Regions from separate parts of the Paenibacillus shenyangensis genome, predicted to be linked through region 2. Evidence: riboswitches for the same ligand, from Rfam matches in the RefSeq annotation. Region 2 holds a riboswitch; each other region holds the start of a gene.
The links. Region 2 has a riboswitch for cyclic di-AMP ahead of H065_RS0124160 (C40 family peptidase). Riboswitches for the same ligand answer to the same signal wherever they lie in the genome.
Positions count from the first base shown of each region.

Region 1: another riboswitch for cyclic di-AMP. It lies ahead of H065_RS0123425 (resuscitation-promoting factor); the one in region 2 lies ahead of H065_RS0124160 (C40 family peptidase).
Region 3: another riboswitch for cyclic di-AMP. It lies ahead of H065_RS0119875 (hypothetical protein); the one in region 2 lies ahead of H065_RS0124160 (C40 family peptidase).

Region 1 covers NZ_AOIG01000034.1:41,592-44,725, forward strand. The annotation lists gene rnmV (ribonuclease M5) at 1-207, opposite strand, end outside; gene H065_RS0123425 (resuscitation-promoting factor) at 384-1,487, opposite strand; cyclic di-AMP (ydaO/yuaA leader) riboswitch at 1,802-2,034, opposite strand; gene H065_RS0123430 (TatD family hydrolase) at 2,230-2,997, opposite strand; gene H065_RS0123435 (HD domain-containing protein) at 3,047-3,134, opposite strand, start outside.
Region 2 covers NZ_AOIG01000039.1:9,410-12,543, reverse strand. The annotation lists gene H065_RS0124170 (hypothetical protein) at 87-380, shown strand; gene H065_RS0124165 (GNAT family N-acetyltransferase) at 536-1,033, opposite strand; gene H065_RS0124160 (C40 family peptidase) at 1,483-1,953, opposite strand; cyclic di-AMP (ydaO/yuaA leader) riboswitch at 1,965-2,103, opposite strand; gene H065_RS0124155 (YwhD family protein) at 2,637-3,134, shown strand, end outside.
Region 3 covers NZ_AOIG01000025.1:105,913-109,046, reverse strand. The annotation lists gene H065_RS26460 (universal stress protein) at 1-58, opposite strand, end outside; gene H065_RS26455 (hypothetical protein) at 120-569, opposite strand; cyclic di-AMP (ydaO/yuaA leader) riboswitch at 955-1,124, shown strand; gene H065_RS0119875 (hypothetical protein) at 1,243-1,656, shown strand; gene H065_RS0119870 (oxidoreductase) at 1,790-2,476, shown strand; gene H065_RS0119865 (hypothetical protein) at 2,606-2,929, shown strand; gene H065_RS0119860 (GNAT family N-acetyltransferase) at 2,958-3,134, shown strand, end outside.

The sequences.
Region 1 (3,134 bases), on a different contig from region 2:
CTGGGCCACAATTTTGCGTATACGTTCTCCGGCGTGATCGGGATCGGTCAGAATAATGACTCCTCTGCGCTCTTGTGCCAGCTTTACGCGTCTGATTACTTCCGGACCTATTGCTGATCCGCCTGTCTCGATCGTATCTGCCTCCACTGCACGCTTGATGGCTACGGTATCGTCTCTGCCTTCTACCACAATCACTTCTTTAATCACTTTTGCCGTACGCTTCCTTTCTGCGTTCATCTATGAATCTGTCTCCAGTATAACAAACAAAAAGAAGAGGATTCATCCTCTTCTTTTTGTCGGTTCTATTCACGCTCATGGTTAATATAATAACTATATCATACAACAGCTGCTTTGATGCAGGCAACAGCTATCCTGGCGCTATACTAAGGTTTTACCGGTCCAATCACATACACGGTATAACCTGTCTTGCGTCCGAATGCTCTGGCCTGACTCAGACTGTCTATATACACATCAATTTTATTGCCGTTAATGGCACTGCCGGTATCTTCCGCACGGCGGTAACCGATACCTTCAATGTATACCCACCATCCCATCGGGATTACACTGGTATCTACAGCAATCGTACGTCCTTCGGTTACTCTTGTACCGGAAGCGGTAGTGGTACCCAGACCCGGTTCGCCTGAAGAATAGGCGGTAAGAGTTACATTGTTGAGGACTTTAGCATAAGAGAAGCCTTTATCCGATTTGGAAGAACTATCAGATGTATTCGCTGCAAGCAGCTTGGGTTGTTCTTTCTTGGTACCCACCATTACAATCTTGTCCTGAACCTCGGTTGTTGTCTTCTTGTCAATCATACGTTTGGAGACGAATTCTCCATCTTCGTATACTTTCTCGATGTACTGGACCACTTTACCCGTTTGTCCGGATTGGACCAGCTTGGTTTTGCCTTCCAGCATGGTACTGCTGGTCTTCTTCACTACATCATACGGAAGCTTGACTGTCTGCTTCGTAACAAATGAAGTTGTTCGGATTACTTTGATATCCATGTCCTGCTTAACCGAAGCTTCGACTGGTGGATTCAATTTGTCCTGTTCCTTCAAATCGATTCCGGCCTGCTCCAGTGTATTGCCTACTGTCTTGGCAGTGGTGTATACCTTTTTGGTACCTCCATCAGCCGTAATGTTTACTGCTACCGCATGGTTGATATAGACCTTATCTCCATCCTGGATCGCGCCGTTTAGAGGCATGGATACTTTATCCTGCGGGGCCAGTTGAATCTGGTGTTCTGTCAGCATGTCGGAAAGCATCAGCTTGCGTGTTTCCATCTCCTGGGCTTTACCGTCAATGACAACATAAATATTTTTGCCTGCCTGATTATACAGAATAGCGAGCAGCATAACGATGACCGCAATGACCGCCAATGCAGTTAACGAGGCAAAGCGTAGATTTTTCTGCTTCCAACTCAGCGCGTAAGACATGCTGGATGAGCGTGAACCATGGGTTTCTTCGAAAGGAGCCATTCCCACTTCTTCCGTCCTCCTTCATAGTCTCGCCGTCTAGCTGTGACGTAAATACAATATGACGCGACTATATAAGAATTTTCGCAGGCCGTTTGTAAAGCTGTAAGATCATCCGCATATTGCGATAATCTTTCATGATGTAATAGGTACCTGCGCCATGGTCAGTCTTAGTGGCTTCCTGATTCTGAACAGCAAAATTCAGAATAATACACTCTTGCTTTCCCTTTTGGCCAAAACAAAAAGAAGCCTATGGAAAAGCGCAAGAGCAACTCTTCCTGGCTTCCGACGATTACAACATTCGGGAAACACTAGAAAATGCGAGGTTGCCTCTGCATCGCTTACGAGGTTAGCTGTCGGGTTCGGACATTTTGAACTGCTTGTATTTCATGCCCTTTGAAGAGTCCTCCGCTCATGGCGCAAGTATCCCCAATTCACCCCATAGACCCTGTATCAGGAATCAGACAAGTTGCCTTCCGTTACTACTGGTTTAAATGCTGAAGGCAGCTGTTGGTTCCCCCGTTCTCCTATGTAGGAAACTCAGCGAGACCGAATCATGGAATCTCGTTTATCAATAACAAGATTAAATCACTGATGAAATGATATCCTGAACTCAACCCCACTGTAAAGCGATAGGCAACTCCGTTTTTCTTAAAAAGTAGTTAAAATCTTGTAACATTTTAGCGTTTATTCGTTAAAATTCATTCATATATCGGTATAGCTCGGTTTTTCAGTGGTTTTTCTCCCTTTTTCACCGTATGCCAAATAATGTAAGGGCGTTTTTCGTCGTGATTTCACTAATTTCTTCCAGCGAGACCCCTTTTAGCTCGGCAGCTGCCTCGGCGACAAGACGCACATGAGCCGACTCATTTCGTTTCCCACGATAAGGATGAGGTGTCAAATAAGGGGAGTCCGTTTCGAGTAACAACCGGTCCATTGGCACCTGTTGAAGCACCTCTTTGGGCTGCTTCGCATTCTTGAAAGTAATCGGCCCGCCAAACGATAAATGGAAGCCCATATCAAGGCACATTTTGGCGGTCTCCCAGCTGCCCGAAAACGAGTGCATAATGCCGCCGACTTCAGATGCTTTTTCCTCTCTCAGGATACGTACAATATCTTCATGGGCTTCACGATTGTGGATAACGATCGGCATATTAATGGATCGTGCCAGACCAATTTGCTCGCGCAGTACACGATGTTGAACATCTTTTGGCGATTTATCCCAGTGATAATCCAGTCCGATTTCGCCGATAGCGACCACTTTTTCATGTTTGCATAAAGATTCAATCCATTCCAGATCTCCCGGCTGCATCGTAATCGCTTCGACTGGATGCCATCCGACAGCTGCATAGATGAAATCATAGGCTTCGACAAGTTCCATGGTAGTCGGAATCGTCTCACGATCAAATCCTACATTTACCATCCGCGTTACACCCTCTGCATAAGCACGCTCGATGACTTCTTTGCGATCTTCATCAAAATCTTTGGAATCCAGATGCGTATGTGTATCAAATAACATATGTTTAACTCTCCTTTACTCCCTAATACTCTATTTTTAATCCGTAGACTTAAATTTCGAATTCCATCTGTGCAGGACCAAGTTTGTCTTCAAAGATATCTGCTACCTGCTTAGACAGCTGATTTTTTACCCTTTCC
Region 2 (3,134 bases):
TATGATACTTTGTTAAGAGTTTTTTGAGTTATAATGGAAAGAAGTTGGCAATTGTGACAATATGAGCAGTTGAAAGGAGGAAAGGTATGGGAGTTAAACATGGTCGCGAATACGAGGAAATTCTGACAGATCTGACTGCAGCACTGGATATGATACCGGACAGCTATATGTTTTTTCATATGGAATCCGAAGAATGGAAAGCGCTTCAAGATAGTGAGAAGCGCGAAGTACAGGAAGCGCTGGCAGAAGATCTCTTCTATGCATTGGGTTCGGAGCCTGTTATTCATGTAGGCAGTGGGATTGTTATTCATGATCCGGATACGCACCGGATCAATATTCTGATTGGTGAAGAAGAGATGACTTTTGTATCACTGATCTAATACCGATCATTAATGTGCGTTTATATATACGCTGTTGGATCATATAATCAAGGGTCGCGGCATATTGGCGGCCCGCGCAAAAAAGCACAGCTCGCAGCATATAGACTGCGAACTGTGCTTTTTACTATGGGCAAATTTTATTGCCGGAAATAGGTTCAGGAAGTCTGCTTGTTATACACCATACAATAAAAAGGCTTCATGTCATCGGGTGTACGCCGTGTATACGTATCGGTAATATGAAAGCCTGCTTTTTGGTAGGTACGAATGGCACGTTGATTCCAGGTGAGTACCTCCAGATCAATCTCTGCCTCCGGATTTCGCTGAATAGCTGTCCTCACAACTGCAAGCGTAAACTCTGTACCATATCCATTACCGCATAGATCAGGCCGCATGCCTATACCCAGTCGAATAGTCTGTTGTAAAGGGAAAAGCTGAGCAAATCCGGCTAATTCCTCTTTGGCATCCAATACAGCCAGATACTGCTGCTGTCTCAGTTCGGGATCTCCAAATTCGATCTCCAGCTCCTGCATCTGATCCCAGGACATCCATCCGTAAATATCATAAGGGGGTTCATACACCCATTCGCATATTTCGGCAGCTTGCTGCTCATTGAGGGGAGCAGTATGAAAATGAGGGGTAGAAAGGTGACTCATAGCAGCATCTCCTCCTTGTATATAAATGGTATCTCGCTTGCTTAGACCGTATCCTTTGTATTTACTACAAATTATAAAAGTGGTCCGGTTGACATTCAAGCTTTTCGGCAGAGAATCATTAACATTGAAATACTATTCATAATCCAAAATAAACAGGAACCGGCAGATGGTCATTTTATTAGGGCAACCAACACATTTGTATAAAGAAATTAAATATTAATTTTTACTGGAAAAAGTGTTTACCATAATTACGATCAGGGTACTATATAGTAGACATAACTACCTGAACAGTAGGCTTATAAATGATAGTAATTATTTCCTCAAAATATGTAACCTATTCCCAGGTTGTTACGTCTTATAAATAAGCAATAAAAAAACCGCAAAAGATTCTGGCGGGAATCTCTCACGGTTGGTAAATGAAATCTATATAAAGATAGAATAGCTGTTAATTACTCGGCTGCATAGCTGCTGTAAGAGAAGTTGCTCATTACACGCTTAGCGCCCACATAGCGGTTTTGGTAGTAGTCCATATCAAGATTATCAATTCGTACGCCTTTGGATGTAGAAGCGTGTGCGAATTGAGTGCTGCTTACCATAACGCCCACATGAGAAACGCCTGCCCCTGTAGTGTTAAAGAATACCAGATCCCCAGCTTGCAGATCATTTTTGGATACAGCGTCGCCGACTTGGTATTGAGAAGTCGATTGACGAGGCAGATCGATGTTCATTTGACCGAATACATATTGAGTAAATCCGGAGCAGTCGAAACCGCTGAAGGATGTTCCACCAATACGATATGGTGTACCCATGGCTGGTTCGATGATCTGGTCCATTTTGGAATTTGCGCTTGCACTGCTAGTCCCCATAACAGTAAACGCAATTGCGAATCCCATTACTGCGGCGGTTAGTTTCTTTTTCATATTCAAAATCATTTGTCCCCTTCCAATGCCTGCGAGGTTAGCTTAAGGATTCGGTAGAAGGTTTCCCCTATGATCCCTCCGAAACAAGATCAATTCACCCAAAACGGTTCCCCCGCTTCCCGGTGCCACGGAATTTGGCTTCACACTTATTGATTGCACCGTAGTCCATATTCGATTCACGACAAATTTCATCTTTTCTGACAAAAGTTACAAGCTTTATTGTTAAAGTTTACAAAGTTGTTACTAATAACTCGCTGGATTTATTTTAACAGAGGTTTTTTACTTTGGCAAACGTTTATTCATCCTTTTTTAAGGATAACTTGGTAAATGAATGCGTTAGCAAGCGAGAAAGCCCGTCACTATCAGCTTTGTAATTATTAAAAAAATTTAATCTTTGTCTGTCATTTGATGACTGTTCGTACTTATTTGGGCTTATGCTTGCCTGTTCTTTAATCTTTTTCGGTTATAAATTTGTAAACTTTATACATTTGAGACAATTAAATCTCTTTTTTTCTGAAAAAGTGACAGGAATCGACTTTCGTTGGCTTTTAAACTAATATTCGTTACAATAATGATGATGTTATTATGTACAGTAATAAATGAAAACAGCCGGACAAACTCACTTTACCATTATAAACAGTTATGACTCATATATCCAATACAGAGAGGAAGTTAGTAGACTCATGGAACAAAACCAACCGGGTAAAAAAGCAGTATCGCTTAATATTATCAGCAGCAGCACCAAAAGCAGCAAACATAAAGGATTTGGCGCAGGTGCCATTAATCTGAATAATGTTTCTCCTATAATAGTAGATCGTGGCGAAGCGCGTATTGATATTGGCGCTATGCATGCGAAGAGCAAGGTAGAGCGCGGTATCAAGTTTACACCAAACCGTGAAGAGGTGGAAGGCGGCCGTCAGGTCTGGGTGGTCTGGGTAGCCGTAGACAAACTTGCAGAAGGTGCTAATTACGCGGGAGCGACTGCCTGTGAGATGTGGATTAATGAAGAAGAGAAAAAAGGCTGGAAAATTCTCGCCGAGCATGTGAACAAGCTGGACTATGCCATTAAACGCCGTGTCATGCTGGAAGGAATGGATGAAGAAGCAAAAGCAGCTCTCCGTCAGCTGCTGGTCAGCCATAATGAAGAGTGGTGGAACAATTCTTCCGATGAGTTGAAGAAA
Region 3 (3,134 bases), on a different contig from region 2:
GTCGCTCGCCATTAGGGCCGTAGTAGACCCCGACCATAATTTTCTCGTCATTCATCATCGGATTCTCCTTTGTTCGGTACGTATTATTGTATCTATAATGAACTCTTAACCAGCTTCGCTCAAAAAGAATAATAAGCCTGTGCATAATCGCCCAGAAATTGACGCTCTGTCAGAGGCTGTCTGAAAGGAGCCGAATCCTCAGCTTCATTTTGCCGAATCGTATAATTATGCAGTGCTTCGATCGCCAGTTGGGCACGGGTATGGCCCCAGACCTGCCGGTGAATCTCCACATACACCAGTGCTTGCTGTACGGTCAGCCCTTTGAGCCGCCGAAATACGGAAGCCCAGCGCACAAGATCCAATCGACGCTGTCCATCGGAGAATTCATACTCGGCCCAGCCGGATCCGCCCGCCAGTGAGATACGCAGCAGACCACAATGCAGCATCATACAGCTATCCGGCAAGGACAAACAGTGATGATCATATAGATAGATTTCCAGGGAGCCGATACAGGTGGCCGGGATTGCAGGAATATTTAGTGGCGCAGGGACCGATAATACATTTTGCATGAAAGGCACGCTCCTCAGGGGGGAATGGTAGTTGTCAGCTATCATAGAGGGGGATTCGGCTGAACGTAAACTGACATCTGGCATCATGGCAGCTCATATTTGTCAGGAATACCTCATGTAATCGTATTCATTCCAGGTAATCTTATCGCTGCCTACCAAAATCTGGCGTATGCTTCGATTTTCATTTTCTGTAAATAAAATGGCGAAAACAAGAGGAAACGAGCGCTATACAGCGTATCCTATCTGTTACTCCACATTTATTCGGTATAGTAGCTTTTTACACGGCTTGAGTAGCCTTTACAACGTTCAGCAGCGGGAGTATGATTCGTCTCAAGTTCATAAGACAGCGCTGATCGCAGCGCACACATACCAGCTGAGTTTTTGTGATACAGCCATGCTGTATACAGAGAGCGGGGGAACCATCGAGAAGAGCCATAGCGGTTTCTTTTCAGGGGTGAATCGGACGACAGGATATGATGGATGCCTGTCTGTCTGTAGGGAGACTCTTACTCCCGAATCCGGCAGCTAACCTCGTAAGCTGAAAATAAGAGAGGCGACAATTGTCATGCCATCCGTCAGGGATATCTCTGCGCGGATGTCGAAGAAGCTGACGAAGACCACCTCTTCCTCGGCTTCTTTTTTGTTGCCTTTATACTACTGGAGGAGAAGAGAAATGGAATTGGAGCAGGAACATCATTTGTCGGAAGAATATATACTGGTATCGCCGGCAACCCGGGCTGGAGAGCAGTTTATCCAGCTGTTAAAAGTAAAAAAAATCCCGTTTGCCCTTATTGTGAATAGCTATGCGGAGAAGGTGCGTTTTGAAGGAATGGGCTTTGAACATGTGATCCTGCTGGATACACAGCGTCAGGAATTATGGATCATGCCGGAGCTTAATATCGGCAAAGTTTACTTGTTTGAGCGCAGTCTGCCGCTCTGCTGCCGTTACATTCAGATCTGTCGTTCATGGACGAGCCAGCCAGTCTATGTCATTACCGAAGGCAGCAATTCACGCATGATCTACAAAGGGCTGGGGGCGAATTATATTATCCATACCAATGGCGGCAGTGCCGCTTTTTTACTGTGAATATATTGGCATCTCCATATTGCCGGAAAAATCATGAATCCGGCCGAATCGCCGCTTTTGCATGTCCCGAAATGGGTAATAGGTTGCTAACCCGTTATCGTTGCAGCCGGGCGATCCTTTAGAGGTGGAGATGATGGCATTGAAACAGAAAGTAGCATTGATTGCAGGAGCCAGCGGATTGGTCGGTCAGGTGTTAACCGAGCTGCTGCTTGAGGCTCCTGAATACAGGGAAGTGATTGTACTGGTACGGAAGCCGGTGGAGCGCTGGCAGCACCATACCGGACTTCGGCAGGTGATTGTGGATTATGAGCATCTGGAGCAGCAGCGCCGCGAGCTGCAGGCAGATGATATATACTGCTGTCTGGGCACGACCATTCGCCAAGCCAAGACGCAGGAGAATATGTATCGAATCGATGTAACTTATCCGCTGGAACTGGCGCGTATTGCCCGCGAAGAGGGAGCTACCCAGTTTCTGGTAGTCAGTGCGATGGGTGCAGACTCGCATTCCCGGGTCTTTTACTCCCGGATCAAGGGGGAAATGGAACAACAGCTGGCACAGATCGGGTATGAGTCCTTATCTATTGTGCGGCCATCCCTGCTGCTCGGCAAGCGCAGAGAGTTCCGGCTGGGTGAACGTACCGGTGCCATATTGGCGCGAGGATTAGCCCCGCTGTTCATCGGTCCAATGAACAAGTACAAAGCGATTTCCGCCGAGATTGTGGCCGAGGGCATGTACCGGATTGCGCAGCGCAAACCCCAGGGGACGGTAGTCTATTTGTCCAATCAGCTGCAGGTCGCTGCCCGTCCTGCTACCCGCTAGCCGATATTATTCATCATGCTCTATACCGGATGACATGGTAAAATGTACAGAAGCAAGTATAATGTAAAAGCAGGTCCGTAACACGTAGAAGCGGACGTGAATTTCAATTATAGAATGGAGTACATTCACATGCCCCAACTGGATGCCAAACAAGCGGCGTCAATGATCGAACGCTGGATTTCTTTTTATGATATGGATAATGCAAAAGCCTGGGATAAAGATGACTATGCATTTATCCAGACTTCCTGCCGCCAGATGCGGACAGCTATTCAGGCGCTGCGAGGCAAAGGACCAACCGCTCCAGGAGAGCGTAAAAAAGTCGCCGCTGCACTTGAAGAATTTATCGAAGACTCTTTTATGGATGATGCCAATGAATGGGAACCGGAGAACCGCGTTTTTGTCAAAGAATCCATGGCAGCTCTTCAATTTGCCGCGAGCTTTCTGCAGAAATAAGATCACGTCATAATTGAGGTGGAACACCATGAATCAGCCCGACCCTTTCCTGCCTGCACAGGGAACGCTGGATATTGCCCTGTGCCCGGTAGAAGAGTCACATACGATCCTGAATCTGTATCCATTCTATCTGTATGATCTATCGGAAATCTGGGAACGCCAGCCGAATCGGCATGGCGTTTTTGAAGAGGAAGACAGCTATCGT